Regions from separate parts of the Bradyrhizobium sp. S3.3.6 genome, predicted to be linked through region 2. Evidence: predicted binding sites of a transcription regulator. Region 2 holds the regulator's gene; the other holds the start of a gene.
What was found. Region 2 encodes LexA, which represses DNA repair genes until DNA is damaged. Its sites were predicted from a motif close to TGTTCNNNNTGTGTTCNG; they were not measured.
Positions count from the first base shown of each region.

Region 1: a site for LexA is predicted at 5,010-5,027, ahead of ABID59_RS12425 (PA0069 family radical SAM protein). Genes of this name have one in related genera too.

Region 1 covers NZ_JBEPOT010000003.1:746,719-756,097, forward strand. The annotation lists gene ABID59_RS12405 (electron transfer flavoprotein-ubiquinone oxidoreductase) at 1-365, opposite strand, end outside; gene ABID59_RS12410 (uracil-DNA glycosylase) at 502-1,308, shown strand; gene ABID59_RS12415 (glycosyltransferase family 39 protein) at 1,345-2,853, opposite strand; gene rnhB (ribonuclease HII) at 2,953-3,738, opposite strand; gene ABID59_RS12425 (PA0069 family radical SAM protein) at 3,825-4,988, opposite strand; gene ABID59_RS12430 (phosphoketolase family protein) at 5,199-7,586, shown strand; gene ABID59_RS12435 (acetate/propionate family kinase) at 7,591-8,787, shown strand; gene ABID59_RS12440 (GIY-YIG nuclease family protein) at 9,001-9,333, shown strand; gene ABID59_RS12445 (RMD1 family protein) at 9,357-9,379, opposite strand, start outside.
Region 2 covers NZ_JBEPOT010000002.1:769,905-779,283, reverse strand. The annotation lists gene gltX (glutamate--tRNA ligase) at 6-1,433, opposite strand; gene ABID59_RS08340 (glutamine--tRNA ligase/YqeY domain fusion protein) at 1,590-3,266, shown strand; gene ABID59_RS08335 (DUF2171 domain-containing protein) at 3,445-3,678, shown strand; gene ABID59_RS08330 (ComEC/Rec2 family competence protein) at 3,776-6,073, shown strand; gene ABID59_RS08325 (hypothetical protein) at 6,084-6,515, opposite strand; gene ABID59_RS08320 (hypothetical protein) at 6,709-6,963, opposite strand; gene lexA (transcriptional repressor LexA) at 7,142-7,843, opposite strand; gene ABID59_RS08310 (molybdopterin molybdotransferase MoeA) at 8,020-9,231, opposite strand; gene ABID59_RS08305 (helix-turn-helix transcriptional regulator) at 9,336-9,379, opposite strand, start outside.

The DNA of each region.
Region 1 (9,379 bases), on a different contig from region 2:
ACATTGCCGAGCGAGCCGATATAGCAGTGATGGTTGTCCATCAGCGGCGGCATCATGAAGTTCGGCAGCTTGATCGCGCCTCCGGCCGTCATCCAGTAGAAGCGGTCGTCCTTCACCTGGGTCTTCAGCGGGCAGTCGGAATCCTCGCGCCAGTCCGGCATCAGCTTGTCGAGCCCGGCCGGATCGATCACGGCGCCGGAGAGAATGTGCGCACCGACCTCGGAGCCCTTCTCCACCACCACGACGTTGAGATCGGCATTGATCTGCTTCAGCCGGATCGCCGCAGCCAGGCCCGAGGGGCCGGCGCCGACGATGACGACGTCGAATTCCATGGATTCCCGCGGGGGAAGTTCTTCGGTGCTCATCTGATCTCAGCCCTTGAGACGGTTCCTCGTCATTTGCGCTCCCTTGTTTCCGATTTTTCCGGGTAGGACAACCACGGAAATGCGTTCCGTTGGGATGCAAGGCGCCTTAAGATGAACTAATAGTCTGACTTTCCAAATGATCCCCGAGCCCGCACCCACCGTCCGAGAGCTTCTCGCCTTCTATCTGGAGGCCGGTGTCGATTGTGCGCTCGCCGAGGAACCGGTCGACCGCCTGGCGGAATTGGACGCCCCGCCTCCGGCCCTGCGCGCGGCACCGGTCGAAGCACCGCGGCCTGTCGCCGCGCCTGCGGTGATGCGCGGCGAGGCCGCACCGGCGCCCGACGTCGCTATCGCCTCGGCCCGCGAGGCCGCGCGCACTGCGCCAACACTCGAGGCGCTGCGAGAGCTCATGCAAAACTTCGAGGGCTGCGCGCTCAAGCACACTGCGACGCGGCTGGTGTTCGCCGACGGCAATCCGCAGGCGCGCATCATGTTCGTCGGCGAGGCGCCGGGCCGCGACGAGGATATCGAGGGACTTCCGTTTGTGGGACGCAGCGGCAAGCTGCTCGACCTCATGATCGGCGCGATCGGGCTCAACCGCACCACGGCCTACATCACCAACGTCATTCCCTGGCGGCCACCCGGCAACCGTACGCCGACGCCGCAGGAGACGCAGATCTGCCTGCCCTTCATCCAGCGTCATATCGAGCTGGTGAACCCAGATGTGCTGGTGACACTCGGCAATCCCTCGACGCAGACGCTGCTCTCGACCCGCGAGGGCATCATGCGGACGCGCGGCCGCTGGTTCGACTACGACACGGGTAGCCGCACCATCCGCGCGCTGCCGACCTTTCACCCGGCCTACCTCTTGCGCTCGCCGTCCTACAAGCGGCTTGCCTGGCAGGATCTGCGCGCGATCGCGAAGTTGCTGGCGGGCGCGTGAGGGACGGGACACTCCCTCTCCGTCATTGCGAGAGCCTTACGTCCCCTTCGGCCGCACGATGGCCCAGCCGATCCGCAGCAACTGCTGGCGGCCGGTCACCAGCCATTCGAAGGCGCGTGGCACTTCCGGCACGATGCCGGGAAAGCGCGCGAGGATTTCGGGCGGCGGAGTGCCGGCAGTATCTGAGGCGCGCCAGACCACGACGCCGCCGGTCTCGCTGAATTTTGCCTGTGACATCCAGGGCGTACGCACGGGCGCGCCTTCGATGAACAGATGCGGCCGGCCGGAGTGCATCGCAATCAAGCTCGCAAGCTCGGTTTCACCTGCGACCGCGCGCAGGCGATGGTTGGTGCGGCGGGCAAAGCTGTCGTCGAAGAAGTCCGAGATCGCGCGCGCCGGCATCGATGTCGCGATCTCACCGGTGCCGCTCCAGGGCAGGAACAGCACGGCCAGCACGACGCCGGCCGCGGGCGCCACGATGGCCGCTATCCACACCGTGCGCAGCATCCGGGCGCGGCGCATCGCAATGAGATCGCCGGCCACGACTACCATGGCGAGGCCCGACATGACCAGCACCACGCCGGCACCGCCGACGACGGCATCGAGCCCGAACAGGCCGGAGATCAGGACCGCACCGAGCGCGGGCGCCAGCGCGAAGAAATGGACGAAGTTGCGCGCGAGCGGCTCGACGGGTGGCCGGTAGATGATCGGCGCCTCCTCGGTCTTGCCGGCGAACAGGGGTGAGTTGAGGAAGGTCAGCACAGGGACCGCCGCTGCGCCGAGCACGAGCCCGCCGAGCAGCCAGGCGGCGTGGATCGCGCGGGCGCCGAGGTCGGCAATTTGCGGCAGGGCCGGCAGCACAAGGGTCTCGGCGCGCATCAGCCAGACCGCATAGGGCAGCGCCAGCACGGCGACGACGACGAGCGCGAACAGCGGATCGAGCGCGCGCAATGTCCGGCGGCCTGCGGCGGTCGAGAGCGCGAAGACGACGAGCAATGCGAGCAGGAAGATCGCGGCCGGCGTGGTCAGCAGGAGCAGGCCGGCCTCGATCGACCAGGCGAACCAGGCATTGCCGCGGCGCTGGCCGATGATCTGCCAGGAATGCAGCAGCAACAGCGCCCAGATCGGCCGCGCGAGAACCAGGGAACCGAAGTCGAGCGCGGACGAGGAGAAAGCCAGCACCGTCATGGTCAGGAGCACAGCGAGCACCGCCTGCTGCGTGCCGACCACGGCGCGCGCCAGATGATAGAGCGTGATGAAGGTCGCGATCTCGCAGAGCTCGGCCAGGACGTAAACGCCGAACATATGTCCGCCGACGGCGCGATAGGCGATATCGGCGAGCCAGACCGACAGCGGCGGGCCGAGATCAGTGCCGACCTGGTACTCGCGGCCGAAGGCCAGCAGGGTCGCGAGGCTGCCGGGCGGAGTGCGATAGAACAAGAGCGCCACCAGCAGCCACATCGCGGCCTGCAACAGCACGGCGATCCAGACGATCAGCCGCGGCCGGGCGCGAATGAGCTCGATGACCAGGGAGGTAAACCGCATGCAACGCCCGCAAGATGCAGCCAACCCGTCCAGCCGGCCCTATTCGCTCACGCCTGTTTTGATAAAGGGCGCTGCGCGTCGTGGCAACGACAGTCTACGCTAGAGGCCTGCCGAAGCATCGATTTCAACTGTGGTCTCAACCTGCACCTCGACCTCGGTGACCGCAAACAGATCCCGCACCGGCTCGACGGTCCAGGGCATGTGCTTGGCGCGGGCGGCGGCGACCGGGGCGAAGAAGCTGCGGTGGTGCGCGGTGGGGCCGAGACGGTCGAGCGCGTCGAGATGCTCGGGGACGGCGTAGCCCTTGTGCTGCTCGAAACCGTAGCCCGGGCAGTCCTGCGCCAGCGCGCACATCAGCCGGTCGCGCGTCACCTTGGCGACGATCGAGGCGGCCGCAATCGACAGCACGATGCCGTCGCCGCCGATCACCGCCTCGCAGTCGCATGCGGTATCGAGCCGGTCGCGGCCGTCGACGAAGACGTGCTTCGGCGTCTCCGGCAGCGCAATCACCGCGCGCTTCAACGCCCAGAGCGAGGCGCGCAGGATGTTGTCGCGGTCGATGCGGAAGCGCGAGGCGACCGCGACCGAGACCTGGGCGGTGGCACAGATCTTGTCGAAAAGCTTCTCGCGCTCCTCCGCCGTCAGCCGCTTGGAATCGTCGATGCCGCGCGGAATGCGGTCGGGGTCGAGAATCACCGCAGCCGCCACCACGGGGCCGGCGAGCGGCCCGCGACCGGCCTCGTCGCAGCCAGCCACCGGCCAGATGCCGCGCTTGATCAGCGCGCGCTCACGACGGAAGCTCGCTTTCGCTGGCGCGGCATTCCTGGCAGCGTCGTTCTTTGACGCCTCTTTGGCTGGTGTCTTGGTGGACTTGTCCCGAATCATGGCCGGGATCGTGCGCAAGCGATCCGGCCTGCGCAACAGGGAACCCCAACAATTCCCGTTATTCAGACAGGTTGTTGCTCCGCGCCTCAGAACAGGCTGAGCTGCTCGCCGTTCTGCTTTGGCCGGGCAAAATGATCCGTGGTCAGTTTCGCGCGGCGCTTGTTCAGCCCGAGCCGGTCGCAGGCGATCTCGAAGCGACGGCCGATGGTCCAGGCCATCGGGCCGGTGCCCTTCATCCGCTCGCCCCATTTGGCGTCGTAGTCGCGGCCGCCGCGCATGTCGCGGATCAGCGTGAAGACGTGGCGATAGCGGTCCGGATAGTTCGCCATCAGCCATTCGCGGAAGAGATCGCGGACCTCGAGCGGCAGCCGCAGCAGCACGTAGGAGGCTTCCTTGACGCCGGCGTGCGCCGCGGCATCGAGAATGCGCTCGATCTCGGAATCGTTCAGCGCGGGGATCACGGGCGCGACCATCACCGTGGTCGGAATGCCGGCGTCCGAGAGCTGCTTCAGCGCCTCAAGCCGCTTCGGCGGCGTCGAGGCGCGCGGCTCCATGGTGCGCGCGAGTTTTGGGTCCAGTGACGTCACCGATATCGCGACCTTGGCGAGGTTGCGCTTGGCCATGCGGGCGAGAATGTCGATGTCGCGTGTGACCAGCGCCGACTTGGTGACGATGCCGACGGGATGGCCGGCGCGCTCCAGCACCTCGAGAATGCCGCGCATGATTTTGCGCTCGCGCTCGATCGGCTGATAGGGATCGGTGTTGGTGCCGATCGCGATCATCCGCGGCTCGTAGCCGGCGGCCGCGAGCTCCTTCTCGAGCAGCGCCGGCGCCTCGGGCTTCACGAACAGCTTTGACTCGAAGTCGAGGCCCGGCGACAGGCCGAGATAGGCATGCGTCGGCCGCGCGAAGCAATAGACGCAGCCATGCTCGCAGCCGCGGTAGGGATTGATCGACCGATCGAAGCCGATGTCGGGGGAATCGTTGCGGGTAATCACCTTGCGCGAGGTGTCGACACCGACGGTGGTCTTGAACGGCGGCAGCTCTTCCAGGCTCTGCCAGCCGTCGTCGAAGGCGACGCGTGCCTCGGCCTCGTAGCGGCCGCTGGCGTTGGAGTGTGCGCCCCGCCCTCGCCTCCGCACGCGGTCGATGGCGACGCCAAGCTCGGGGAAATCAGAAGGCGCACCCGCCGGCTCGGAGGGCGCCGTGACCGGCGGGTGCTTGAGAGCAGAAGAAGAAGCTGGACTCATGAAGCCAAGATAGCACGCCACAGGAACAAATCAAGAACACAAATGAAAAACGCGAAAACAACCCCATGCACAGTAGAGCTGCCCAAACCTCGCGCGCTGACTATTGGCCTCACGCAACAACGCGTGACCTCGATCCCGCTTGATGCGGCTGAAGGATCGATCTTGCCGGAACTCGGTTGGTGACGGTCCCGGGTGAAAGTCGGCAGGAACATGACAAATCAACGACAATCGGCCGCGGCGAGCAGCGACCTCGATCTCCTCGATCGCTACTGGCGCGCCGCGAACTACCTCTCGGTCGGGCAGATTTATCTGCTCGACAATCCGCTGCTTCGCGAGCCGTTGCGGCCCGAGCACATCAAGCCGCGCCTGCTCGGCCATTGGGGCACGACGCCGGGGCTGAACTTCATCTACGCCCACCTCAACCGCGTCATCCGCGCGCAGGACCTCGACATGATCTATGTCTGCGGTCCCGGTCATGGCGGCCCGGGCATGGTCGCCAACACCTATCTGGAAGGCAGCTACAGCGAGATCTATCCAGACATCCCGCGCGATGCGGACGGATTGCGAAAACTTTTCAGGCAGTTCTCCTTCCCCGGCGGCATTCCGAGCCACGCCGCGCCGGAAACGCCGGGCTCGATCCACGAAGGTGGCGAGCTCGGCTATGCGCTGGTGCACGCCTATGGCGCGGCATTCGACAACCCCGACCTCATCGTCGCCTGCGTCGTCGGCGACGGCGAAGCCGAGACCGGCCCGCTTGCCGCGTCCTGGCACTCCAACAAGTTCCTGAATCCCGCCCATGACGGCGCGGTGCTGCCGATCCTGCATCTCAACGGCTACAAGATCGCGAACCCGACCGTGCTCGGCCGGATGCCCGACAGCGAGATCCGCGATCTCTTCCGCGGATTCGGCCACGAGCCGCTGTTCGTCGAGGGCGATGATCCCAAGCTGATGCACCGGGCCATGGCGGATGCGCTCGACGTCGCGCTCGCCAGCATCCGTTCTATCCAGCAGCACGCGCGCAACGGGCGCACAAGCGTCGAACGGCCGCGCTGGCCGACGATCGTGCTGCGCAGCCCGAAGGGCTGGACAGGCCCGAAGGAGGTCGACGGCAAGAAGGTCGAAGGATTTTGGCGTGCGCATCAGGTGCCCGTTGCTAGCTGTCGCGAGAACCCTGCGCATTTGAAGATTCTCGATGACTGGATGCGCAGCTACCAGCCGGAAAAGCTGTTCGACGCCAGCGGCGCGCTCATTCCCGAGCTTCAGTCGCTGGCGCCCGAAGGTAACAGGCGCATGGGCGCCAATCCGCACGCCAATGGCGGGCTGCTGAAGAAGGAGCTGAAGCTGCCGGACTTCCGCAGTTTTGGCGTCGACGTGCCGCAGCCCGGCGGCGTCACGGGAGAAGCGACGCGTGAGCTTGGCAAGTTTTTGCGCGACGTCATCCGCCTCAACGCGCAAGAGCGCAACTTCCGCCTCATGGGTCCGGACGAGACCGCATCAAACCGTCTCGATGCCGTGTTCGACGCCACCGAACGGGTCTGGATGGAGCCGGTCGAATCCTACGACGTGCATCTCGCGCAGGACGGCCGCGTGATGGAGGTGCTGAGCGAGCATCTCTGCCAAGGCTGGCTCGAGGGCTACCTGCTCACCGGACGCCACGGCTTCTTCTCCTGCTATGAGGCCTTCATCCATATCGTGGATTCCATGTTCAACCAGCACGCCAAATGGCTGAAGGTGACGCGGCATCTGCCGTGGCGGCGTCCGATCGCCTCGCTCAATTATCTTCTGACCTCGCATGTCTGGCGGCAGGACCATAACGGCTTCAGCCATCAGGATCCCGGCTTCGTCGACCTCGTCGCCAACAAGAAGGCCGACATCGTCCGCATCTATTTCCCGCCGGACGCCAACACCCTGCTGTGGATCGCCGACCACTGCCTGCGCACTTACAATCGCATCAACGTGATTGTCGCCGGCAAGCAGCCGGCGCCGCAATGGCTCTCGATGCAGGATGCCGCTAACCATTGCGACGCCGGCATTGGCATCTGGACGTGGGCCGGCAACGAGTACGCGGTTGGCGAGCCCGATGTGGTGATGGCCTGCGCCGGTGACGTGCCGACCTTGGAGACGCTCGCGGCCGTCGACCTCCTGCGCAAGGCGCTGCCGGACATCAAGATCCGTGTCGTCAACGTCGTCGACCTGATGACGCTGCAACCGAAAGAGCAGCATCCGCATGGGCTGTCCGATCGCGACTTCGACAGCCTGTTCACGCACGACAAGCCTGTCATCTTCGCCTATCACGGCTATCCTTATCTGATCCACCGGCTGACCTATAACCGCACCAACCATGACGGCCTACATGTGCGCGGTTTTGCCGAGGAAGGCACCACGACGACGCCGTTCGACATGGTCGTGCTCAACGGGCTCGACCGCTACCACCTCGCGATCGAGGCGATCGAGCGTGTGCCGGGACTTGCGACCAAGGCTGCGCAGGTGAAGCAACAGTTCCGCGACAAGTTGATCGAGCATTCGCGTTACGTGCGCGAGCACGGCGAGGACATGCCGGAGATCCGCGATTGGGTCTGGCCGGGCAAGTCGGGCTGACATCATGGCGGCCTCCAACGCGGTCCTCGTCCTCAACGCAGGCTCGTCGAGCATCAAGTTCGGCCTGTTCGAGATCTCGGGCAGCGAACCCGCCATGCTCTGCAAGGGCCTGCTCGACGAGCACGAGGCCAAGCCCAGGCTGGTGGCAAAGAGCCCATCGGGCGAGACGCTGTTCGAGACGCAGAGGGAGACCTCGGACGCGGATGGTGGCCATCTGTTCGCCGATGTGCTCGGCTTCATCGAGGACCGTTTTGGCCAAGGCCGCCTGCGCGCCGTGGGTCACCGGATCGTCCATGGCGGTCCGGATTATTCCGGCCCGATCTCGCTGACGGACGACGTCTATGCGAAGCTGGAAGCACTCACACCGTTAGCGCCGCTGCATCAGCCCCGTTGCCTGGCGCCGGTCCGCGCCGTCAGGGCGTTCCGTCCTGCACTGACGCAGATCGCCTGCTTCGACACCGCCTTCCATCACGGCCTGACGCCGCCAGCGAGCCGCTTCGCCATTCCGAGACGCTACGAGGCACAGGGCCTCCGGCGCTACGGCTTTCACGGCCTCTCATTCGAATATGTCGCGGGGCGACTCGCCGTGATCGCGCCCGAGCTTGCAGCCAGACGCACCGTCATCGCCCATCTCGGCAATGGCGCGAGCCTCTGCGCCTTGCGCGACGGCCGCAGCGTCGACACCACGATGGGGCTGACGCCGCTCGACGGCCTGGCCATGGGCACGCGCTGCGGCACCATCGATCCCGGCGTGCTGCTCTACCTGTTGCAGCACGACACGATGACAGTCGAGGATTTGCAGCACCTGCTCTATCACGAGTCCGGCCTGCTCGGCGTTTCCGGCATCTCCGCGGATATGCGGACGCTGCTGGCGAGCGGCGAGGCTTCGGCGCGCGAGGCGGTCGATCTCTTCGCCTTCCGTGCGGCACAGGAGGTGACGGTGATGGCGAACACGCTTGAAGGACTGGAGTGCCTCGTTTTCACCGGCGGCATCGGCGAGCACGCCAAGCAAATCCGCAGCGCCATTGGCGAGCGGCTCGCCTGGCTCGGTGTGCGTATCGATGCCGCGGCGAATGATGCCGCGCGCGAGCGCATCAATGCCGACGACAGCGCCGTGGATGTGCTCGTCATCCCGACCAACGAGGAACTGACGATCGCACGGCACTGCGCCGCGGTGCTGCAGCGGGGCTGCCTCCCTTGAGAAAGCATGGGAGGTTGTGGCCATCCTTCGAGACGCCCGCTTGGCGGGCTCCTCAGGATGAGGTCGAGTATGTGGCACCAACAGGTTTTAATCGATGGACAGTCGTCCGATAGCCAAGAGTCTTTTCGGCACTTGCACCAAAACACGCATGCCGGTTAGCCTCATCCTGAGGAGCGCGCCCTTGCGCGCGTCTCGAAGGATGGGGCGGGCACGATGACAGAAGGCGCATACCTCTACATTCTCAAATGTGCCGATGGCAGCTACTACATCGGGACGACGCGAACCGAGCTTGAGCTCCGGATTGCGCAGCACAACGCCGGCACGTTCGCCGGCTACACAAGGTCGCGCAGACCCGTGACCCTCGTCTTCTCGCAATGGTTCGACAGGGTGACCGACGCGATCGAATGCGAACGCAAACTCAAGAAATGGAGTCGCGCCAAGAAGGAAGCTTTCATGCGCGGCGACTTTGCTGAGCTCCATGAATTGGCGAAGCGCGGACCTCATCATCCTTCGAGACGCCCGCCTATTGCGGGCTCCTCAGGATGAGGGCTGAACTTGCGGCTTTCAGCTCAATGAACCCCGGTATAGATCT
Region 2 (9,379 bases):
TGGACTTACGTCGTAGACTGATCCTTAAGCCGCCCCAGGCTTTCCTGGCGTCCCAGCACGTCCAAAACCTCAAAGATCCCAGGCGACGTGGTGCGCCCGGTCAGCGCGGCCCGCAACGGCTGGGCGACTGCGCCGAGCTTGAGACTATTTTCCTCGGCAAAAGCACGCAGTGCGGCCTCCGTGGTGGCGCCGCTCCAGGTCGCGACATTCTCCAGCGCGGAATGCAGCTGACCGATCAGCTTGCGGTTCTCAGGCGTCAGCAGGGCGGCCGCCTTGGGATCGAGCTGCAGAGGCCGGTCGGCGAAGATGAAATAGGCGCCGTCGATCAGCTCGATCAGCGTCTTGGCGCGCTCCTTCAGGGCCGGCATCGCCTTGAGCAGCTGGGCGCGCGTGGTGTCGTTCAGCTTGGCCTTAATCTCGTCGCGGGCGGGCACCAAATGGTCGAGCACGTCCTCGAACATCTTCACGAGCGATTGATCGTCGGCGTGGCGGATGTAATGGCCGTTGAGGTTTTCCAGCTTGGCGAAATCGAAGCGGGCGGCGGCGCGGCCGACATTGGCGAGGTCGAAGGCTGCGATCATCTCCTCGGTCGAGAAGATCTCCTGGTCGCCATGGCTCCAGCCGAGGCGGACGAGGTAGTTGCGGAGCGCGGCCGGGAGGTAGCCCATGGCGCGGTAGGCATCGACGCCGAGCGCACCGTGCCGCTTGGACAGCTTTGAGCCGTCCGGACCGTGGATCAGGGGGATGTGAGACATGCTCGGCAGTGCCCAGCCCATCGCATCGTAGATCTGCTTCTGGCGCGCGGCGTTGATCAGATGGTCGTCGCCGCGAATGACGTGGGTGACGCCCATGTCGTGGTCGTCCACGACCACTGCGAGCATGTAGGTCGGGTTGCCATCACCGCGCAGCAGGACGAGATCGTCGAGGTTCTCGTTCTGCCAGACCACGCGGCCCTGGACCTGGTCCTCGATCACGGTCTCGCCGGTCTGCGGCGCGCGCAGGCGGATGGTCGGCTTGACGTCCGACGGTGCCGTCGCCGGGTCGCGGTCGCGCCATAGGCCGTCATAGAGACGGGTGCGGCCCTCTGCGCGCGCCTTCTCGCGCATGGCGGTGAGCTCCTCGGCGGTGGCGTAGCAGCGATAGGCCTTGCCGTCCGCCAGCAACTGCTCGGCGACCTCGCGGTGACGGGCGGCGCGGCTGAACTGGTAGATGACGTCGCCATCCCAGCCGAGCTCCAGCCATTTCAGCCCGTCCAGAATCGCGCCAATCGCAGCCTCGGTAGAGCGCTCCCGGTCGGTGTCCTCGATCCGGAGCAGCATCTTGCCGCCGTGCTTCTTCGCATAGAGCCAGTTGAACAGCGCCGTGCGGGCACCCCCGATATGGAGGAAGCCGGTCGGGGAGGGAGCGAAGCGGGTGACGACGGAATTGGTCATTCGTGGCAGGGCCTATGCATGGGAGGCGGTGGTATATAACAGGACCGGAGCATAACTAAAGCCCGGCAGCGGACCGCTTAAGGCCTTGCTTAAACCCTTGGCTCAGCCAAGCAAATTTGGCAGAAGGACCGCTGATTTCCCTACAGGATTTTCGTAATGACAGAACTGGTGGCGACTGAGGTTGGGCGCGATTTCATTCGTGACATCATCCAGGCCGACCTCGATCAGGCCAAGTACAAGGAGATCGTGACCCGGTTCCCGCCGGAGCCGAACGGCTACCTGCATATCGGCCACGCCAAGTCGATCGCCCTCAATTTCGGTATCGCCCAGGAATTTCCGGGCCGCTGCCATCTGCGCTTCGACGACACCAATCCGGTCAAGGAAGAGCAGGAATATATCGATGCCATCCAGGCCGACGTGCGCTGGCTCGGCTTCGACTGGGGCAAGAACCTGTTTTTCGCCTCGGACTATTTCGACCGCCTGTACGAATGGGCGGAGAAGCTGATCCGCGATGGCTTGGCCTATGTTGACGATCAGACCCAGGAGCAGATCCGCACTTCGCGCGGCACGTTGACCGAGCCGGGCAAGAACTCGCCGTTCCGTGACCGCAGCGTCGACGAAAATCTCGACCTGTTCCGCCGCATGAAGGCCGGCGAATTCCCCAACGGCGCGCGCGTGCTGCGGGCCAAGATCGACATGTCCTCGGGCAACATCAATCTCCGTGATCCGGTGCTGTATCGGATCCTGCATGCGCATCATCCGCGCACCGGGACCAAGTGGAGCATCTATCCGAGCTACGACTATGCCCACGGCCAGTCGGACGCGATCGAGGGCATCACCCATTCGATCTGCACGCTGGAGTTCGAGGACCACCGGCCACTTTACGATTGGTTCATCGAGAAGCTGCCGGTGCCGTCCAAGCCGCACCAGTACGAAATGGCGCGGCTCAATTTGACCTACACGCTGCTGTCCAAGCGTGTGCTGACCCAGCTCGTCCGCGACGGTCATGTCGCCGGCTGGGACGATCCGCGCATGCCGACCATGGCGGGGATGCGCCGCCGCGGCGTGCCGCCGGCGGCTTTGCGCGAATTCGTCAAGCGCATCGGCGTGGCCAAGGCCAACAGCGTTGTCGATGTCGGCATGCTCGAGTTCTGCATTCGTGAGGAACTGAATCGCACGTCGCAGCGGCGCATGGGCGTGCTGCGGCCGCTCAAGGTGGTGATCGAGAACTATCCGGAAGGGCAGACCGAGGAGCTCGAGGCGATCAACCACCCCGACGACGCTAGCGCGGGCACGCGCAAGATCACGTTCGGCCGCGAGCTCTATATTGAGCAGGACGACTTCATGGAGAATCCGCCCAAGAAATTCTTCCGCCTGTCGCCGGGCAACGAGGTGCGGCTGCGCTACGCCTATTTCGTCAAGTGCACCGGCGTGATCAAGAACGACGCCGGCGAAGTGGTGGAGCTGCGCTGCACCTACGATCCCGCGACCAAGGGCGGCAATGCGCCCGATGGCCGCAAGGTCAAGGCGACCATGCACTGGCTGCCGGCGGCGAGTTCGGTGCCGGCGGAGATTCGCATCTACAACCAGCTGTTCGCCAATCCGAGCCCGGACGCCTCGAATTTCGCGGCCGACCTCAATCCGCAGTCGCTGGAGATCCTCGCTGATGCCCGGATCGAGGCATCGGTTGCGGAAAGCAATTCGACCGAGCCGATGCAGTTCGAGCGCCAGGGCTATTTCGTGCGCGACAGGGACTCGACGCCAGGCAAGCCGGTGTTTTCGCGCACCATCGGCCTGCGTGACACGTTCGCGAAGGAAGTCGCCAAAGGCTGAGACACGCATGAGCCGAGAAGCCGACGCGATCGTTTCCGCCATCGTCGCGAAATGGTGCGCCGGCTTCATGCCTCGTCACGCGCGCCGTTGATCTGACGGGGCACACGGCATCGTCATTCCGGCGAGGCAACGAACGCGTCCCCTGCGCGTTGTGTGGGTCCCCAATTGAGGATCTCCCATGCAGAACATCGCAGAGCATATGGAAGTCATCGGCGCCGACGGCGTCCACATCGGTACCGTCGACAAGGTCGAGGGTAATCGCATCAAGCTGACCAAGAAGGACAGCGGCGAGGGCAGCCACAAGGGTCATCATCATTTCATCGACAAGGGGCTCGTCGCCGGTGTCGAGGGCAACAAGGTCCGGCTGTCGGCCAAGGCGGATGTCGCCGTGACGATGGAAGAGGAAAAGTAGGGCTGCGGCCCCTTCGTTCCTGATCCGTACCGCTATTCGCACCGCTGCACGTTCCGGTAGCCTCTGCGCCAGTCGCGTATCGCAGGGTTGCTAAGGAATGGCGGAGCCGGGTCGGCCGCAACGGGTCTCGCAGGGTATCGCCGGCGCGCCGATTGCAGGGACTTGGCCAACCGGCCGGACCGCATCGGCGGGCGGCTTTGTGCCGGCGGGCTTTGACGTTTGGCCCGCGATCGTCGCGCGGCTTCGCGAATGGGCCAAGGCCGAAGCCGGCGCCGGGCGACTGTTTCCCTGGGTGCCGATCGCCTTCGGCTGCGGCATCGCGCTCTATTTCGCGGCCGATCATGAGCCGGTGCTGTGGGTCGTTGCCCCGACGACGGTGGCGCTGGCGCTCGGGGCGGTGTTGTTGCGCCGGAGCCGGTGGTTTGCGCCGGCGATCATGATCGCGGCGGTCGCGGCCGGCTTTGCCATGGCAACCTGGAAGACGGCGCGCATCGCCCACACGGTGCTCGCAAGGCCGCTTTATTCGGTGTCGCTGTCGGGCTTCGTCGAGACCCGCGACATCCGCGAACGCACCGACCGTTTCGTGCTGCGCGTCACCGCGATGGAGGCGCAGCGCAGCGACGTGAAGCTGGAGCGCGTCCGCCTCTCCGTGCGCAAGGGGACGGCGCCCGATGTCGGCAGCTTCGTGCAGCTGAAGGCGCGGCTGATGCCGCCGCTCGCGCCGTTGCGGCCGGGCAGCTACGATTTCTCGCGCGACATGTTCTTCCAGGGCATCGGCGCCTCCGGCTTCGTGATGGGATCGATCACGGCCGTGGCGCCGCCCGATGCCGGCGGCCTGCAACTGCGCTATGCGGCGGTGATGCAGGGCCTGCGCGATGCGATCGACGCGCGCATCCGCGCCACGCTCGACGGCGACAACCGCGCGATCGCGACTGCGCTTTTGACCGGCCGCCGCGATGCCATCACCACGCCCGTCAACGATGCGATGTTCATCTCCGGCCTCGGCCATGTTCTGTCGATCTCCGGGTACCATATGGCTGTCGTCGCCGGCGTCGTCTTCTTCGCGGTTCGCGCGCTGCTGGCGCTGATCCCCGGGCTGGCGGTCGGCTTCGCAATCAAGAAATGGTCGGCCGCCGCGGCGCTGGTCGCGTCCGCGTTCCATCTGCTGCTCTCGGGCGCGGAGGTTGCGACCCAAAGGTCGTTCTTCATGACCGCGGTGGTGCTGATCGCTGTCATGGTTGACCGCCGCGCCATCACCTTTCGCACGCTGGCGGTGGCAGCGCTGATCGTGCTTGCGGTCGCGCCTGAGGCGCTGGTGCATCCGAGCTTCCAGATGTCCTTTGCGGCAACGCTCGGCCTGGTGGCGCTGGTGCAGATCGGTATGCCGAACCTGTTTGCCTCGCCCGATCACTCGACAACCGCGCGCATCGCGCTGTGGGGCGGCCGCGAGATCGCGATGCTATTCATGGCCTCGATGATCGCGGGGTTTGCGACCACGCCCTATGCCGCCTTCCATTTCCATCGCGTCACGCCCTATGGCGTGCTTGCCAATCTCGGCGCGATGCCGGTGGTCTCGGCGCTGGTGATGCCGGCCGGGCTGTTGGGATTGCTCGCGGCACCGTTCGGGCTCGACGGGGTGTTCTGGTGGTTGATGGGGATCGGTATCGACTGGATGGTGGCGGTCTCGCGATGGGTCGCGGCGCTGCCCGGCGCGATCGGCCACGTCAGTGCCTTCGGCACTGCGCCGCTGATCGCGGCGAGCCTCGGCCTCGTCCTGATGGGACTGCTACGCACGCCGCTGCGCTGGTCGGGCGCGTTCGTGCTCGTGGCGGCAATCGTCTGGGGTCTGTCGGTCCGGCAACCCGATATCCTTATCGCCGGTGACGGCCAGAGCGTTGCCGTGCGGGGCAGGGACGGGCAGCTGCACCTGATCAGGACGAGCAAGGACAGCTTTCTGCTCAAGGAGTGGCTCGCGGCCGATGCCGACTCTCGCGATCCCGGCAGCGTCGCGCTTGCCGATGGTGTGTCGTGCGACGAGTCAGGCTGCGTGACGCCGCTTGCCGACGGACGCATCGTTGCGCTGGCGTTGCGCATTGACGCGCTGGGAGACGATTGCAGCCGCGCGGCACTGGTGGTGACGGCAAGGCCCGCGCCGCCGGATTGTGGTGCGATGGTGGTCGATCGGCCACGTCTCGTGCGTCAGGGCGCGCTGGCGCTGACGCCGCGTGGCGACGGCTTTGCGATTCAGGCGGTAAAGGCGAGGGGCGCAAACCGCCCCTGGTCGCCGGCGGCGGCCGGCGATGGAGATTTCGAACAGACCCTCATGCCGCGGTCGGCAGCTCCGCGCTCCAAAGACGCAACGCCGTCTGACACCGACCTGCAGGCCGATGACTGAGATCGACGGCTTAGCCGATCGGCAGGCGCGGGGACGTGGAGCGGCTGTCGGCGACCTGCGGCTTGTGCTCGCGCTCGCCGAGCGGCTGGGTCACGGGCAGTTGCAGCACGGTTGCGCGCTGGCCTTCGACCAGCTGCGTCACCAGCACGTATTTGCCGTCGGGGAATTCGATCGCGTCGTGATGGCGGTCGGGAATGTGCGGATCGACCTTGCCGAACTTGCCGACGCGCGAGTTGATGGTGCGCGTCCAGATCCAGCGATTGTCGTAGCGGACGTTGTCGGCGAAGGCGAGCTCCGTTCCCGGCAGCAGGCAAACCGCGACGGACATGTCGGCTTCGGAGGCGAAGCCGCGCGTCGAGGTGCCGCGGAACGTTGTCGTGACGATCGTCTCGCCAACTTCTGCGGGACGCGTCGCGACGGCATGCAGGCTATAGTCACACATCGGGTGCTCCTCAATCAGGATAGAGCACCCGCGCCTCTGTCTCGGAGGCGCAGGCCCCTATCAGAGTGGAAGCTCATCTTATGCTTGTTTGTGGGCAAATCTGCGGCTCGCATCAGCAGAGCGCGATCACATTATCTTTTTCAAATGCACGAGGAACAAAGCCTGCTCCCGCGCATTCGGTGAGCGCGTTGCTTCAGCGGCCGGCTGGCGCTGACCAGCCCGAATATTGCCAAGCCGGCTGCGCGACGGCGTTACGGGCATTGCGGAATTGCTCGGTCGTTGCGCGCGGTGCTTTGCGAGCGTGGTGCTGCGGCTGCGCAGCCAAGGCTTGCGACCCCAAGGCTTGCGACCCCAAGGCTTGCGAGCCCAAGGCTTGCGACACTAAGGCCTGCGACGCTGATACTGCGATCAGCGTCATCGTGACGGTGCTCAAAATGATCTTGCGCATGTTGGTCTCCTCGGTCTGGCAAAGGCCCTGCGAAGCAATGCGTGCTTCGTTGCGGCGTGCCGAGGATGTAGCGCTGGAGAAGGGGCCGGATAATCTGTGCAAAACCAGAAAGACTACCCAGCCGGAGCGGACAATCGTCCGCTCCAATCGTTGATTGCGCTCGCCGATAGCGACGCGATCAGTACTTCCGGTACAGCCCGATCAGCTTGCCCTGGATCTTGACCCGGTTGGGCGGCAGGATGCGAACCTCATAGGCCGCGTTGGCCGGCTCGAGCGCGATCGAGGCGCCGCGACGGCGGAAACGCTTGAGTGTCGCTTCCTCGTCGTCGATCAGGGCGACCACGATGTCGCCGGTATCGGCGCTCTCGTTGCGCTGGATCAGCGCCATGTCGCCATCGAGAATGCCGGCCTCCACCATGGAGTCGCCGCGCACTTCGAGCGCGTAATGCTCGCCCGAGCCGAGCATGTCGGGCGGGACGCTGATGGTGTGGCTGCGGGTTTGCAAAGCCTCGATCGGCGTGCCGGCCGCGATCCGGCCCATCACGGGCACTGCGACTGGACGCTCACCCTCGTCGGCCGGCAGGCTCGACGCCGGGCGCACCTTGCCGAGATTGCCCTCGATGACGCTCGGCGTGAAGCCGCGGCGGCTGCCAGCGGCGGCCTGGAGCTCAGGCAGCTTGATCACCTCGATGGCGCGGGCGCGGTTGGGCAGGCGGCGGATGAAGCCGCGCTCCTCGAGCGCAGTGATCAGGCGATGGATGCCTGATTTTGAGCGCAGATCGAGCGCGTCCTTCATCTCGTCGAAGGAGGGCGGCACGCCGCTTTCCTTCAGACGTTCACTGATGAACCGCAGGAGCTCGTACTGTTTGCGCGTTAACATCTCGACCAAAATCCCCCGGTTGATGTCGTTCGATTCCGAGACGCTGAAGTCAGCAATAAGCCGCTACATGCTCGAAACAAATCATGAACGGACACTATATGTTCGATACTTGTTCCGCAACTGCTTAATTTACCGTGAACGCGACAAAGTTCGCGGAACGCATGCGAACAATGCGCTCAGACGGGCAGTCGCAGCACCTCGCAGGGCGCTCCCGCTTCGGCCCTCGGTGCGAACGGTGCGCGCACGAGAAGTGCCTGTGCCGCAGCGAGATTCGCAAGCAGCGAGGAGTCCTGGTGATTGACGGGAAGGGCGATCAGCGTGCCGTCATCACGCACATCCAGGCGGGCGCGCAGATAGTCCTCGCGCTGGTCATTGGCGCCGACGTCGCGGCCGAGCACGGCGCGTTCGCGGCGGTGATGAACCATCGAACGGCCCGACAACGCACGAATCAGCGGCACCATGAACAGGAAGCCGCAAACGTAGGATGACACGGGATTGCCGGGCAGGCCGATTACGCGCATCGCCCCGAGCTGCCCGTTCATCATCGGCTTGCCCGGCCGCATCGCGATCTTCCAGAACGCCATCGAGGTGCCCTCGTCGCGGAGCGCCTGCTGCACCAGATCGTGGTCGCCGACCGAGGCGCCGCCCGTCGTGATCAGGATGTCGGCGCCGGAATCGCGGGCGCGGCGGATGCCGGCGGTGGTGGCGGCAAGCGTGTCGGCGGCAATCCCGAGGTCGATGGTGTCGGCCCCCTCGCTGCGGGCGAGCGCATGCAGGGCATAGCCGTTGGAATAGACAATCTGGCCATGACCGGGCGTCGTACCCGGCATCACCAGCTCGTCGCCGGTTGCGAGAATCGCGACCTTCGGACGGCGGCGGACCGCCAACTGCGGGTGATTCATGCCGGCGGCAAGCGCGAGGTCGCGCTCGGTCAGCCGGGCGCCCTTGCGCAGGAGCACGTCACCCTCGCGGAAGTCGATGCCGGCCGGGCGGATGTGCCGCCCGGCGACGGCGGCTTCCTTGATCGCGATGCGCTTGCCGTCGGCGACGGTGTCCTCCTGGATCACGACCGCATCGGCGCCGTCGGGAACGACGCCACCGGTGAAGATCCGGACGGCTTCGCCGGCACCGACAGTTCCTGCAAACGGCCGGCCGGCAGCGACCTCGCCGATGATATTGAGCTGCGCATCGACCCTGGCTGCATCGGCCGCGCGGACGGCATAGCCGTCCATCGCCGACATCGCCTGCGGTGGCTGCGTGCGCCGTGCGGCGAGATCGCGCGCCAGCACCCGGTGCCAAGCCTCATCGAGCGCAACCATCTCTTCAGCCAGCGGCTCCGCACCGGCGAGCACCGCGGCAAGCGCATCGGAAACCGGCATGAGGGCCACGGCTGAAAGCTCCTGCTTGGGCAACGCGACAATCAGGTCGCGGCCAGCGTTCTAGCCGACTGTGGCCGTTGAGGCAAAACGGATGCGCATACGCGCGGACGCAGCTATTTCTGGAGCAACAGCCGCACCAGCTCGGCCTGTCGCCCCA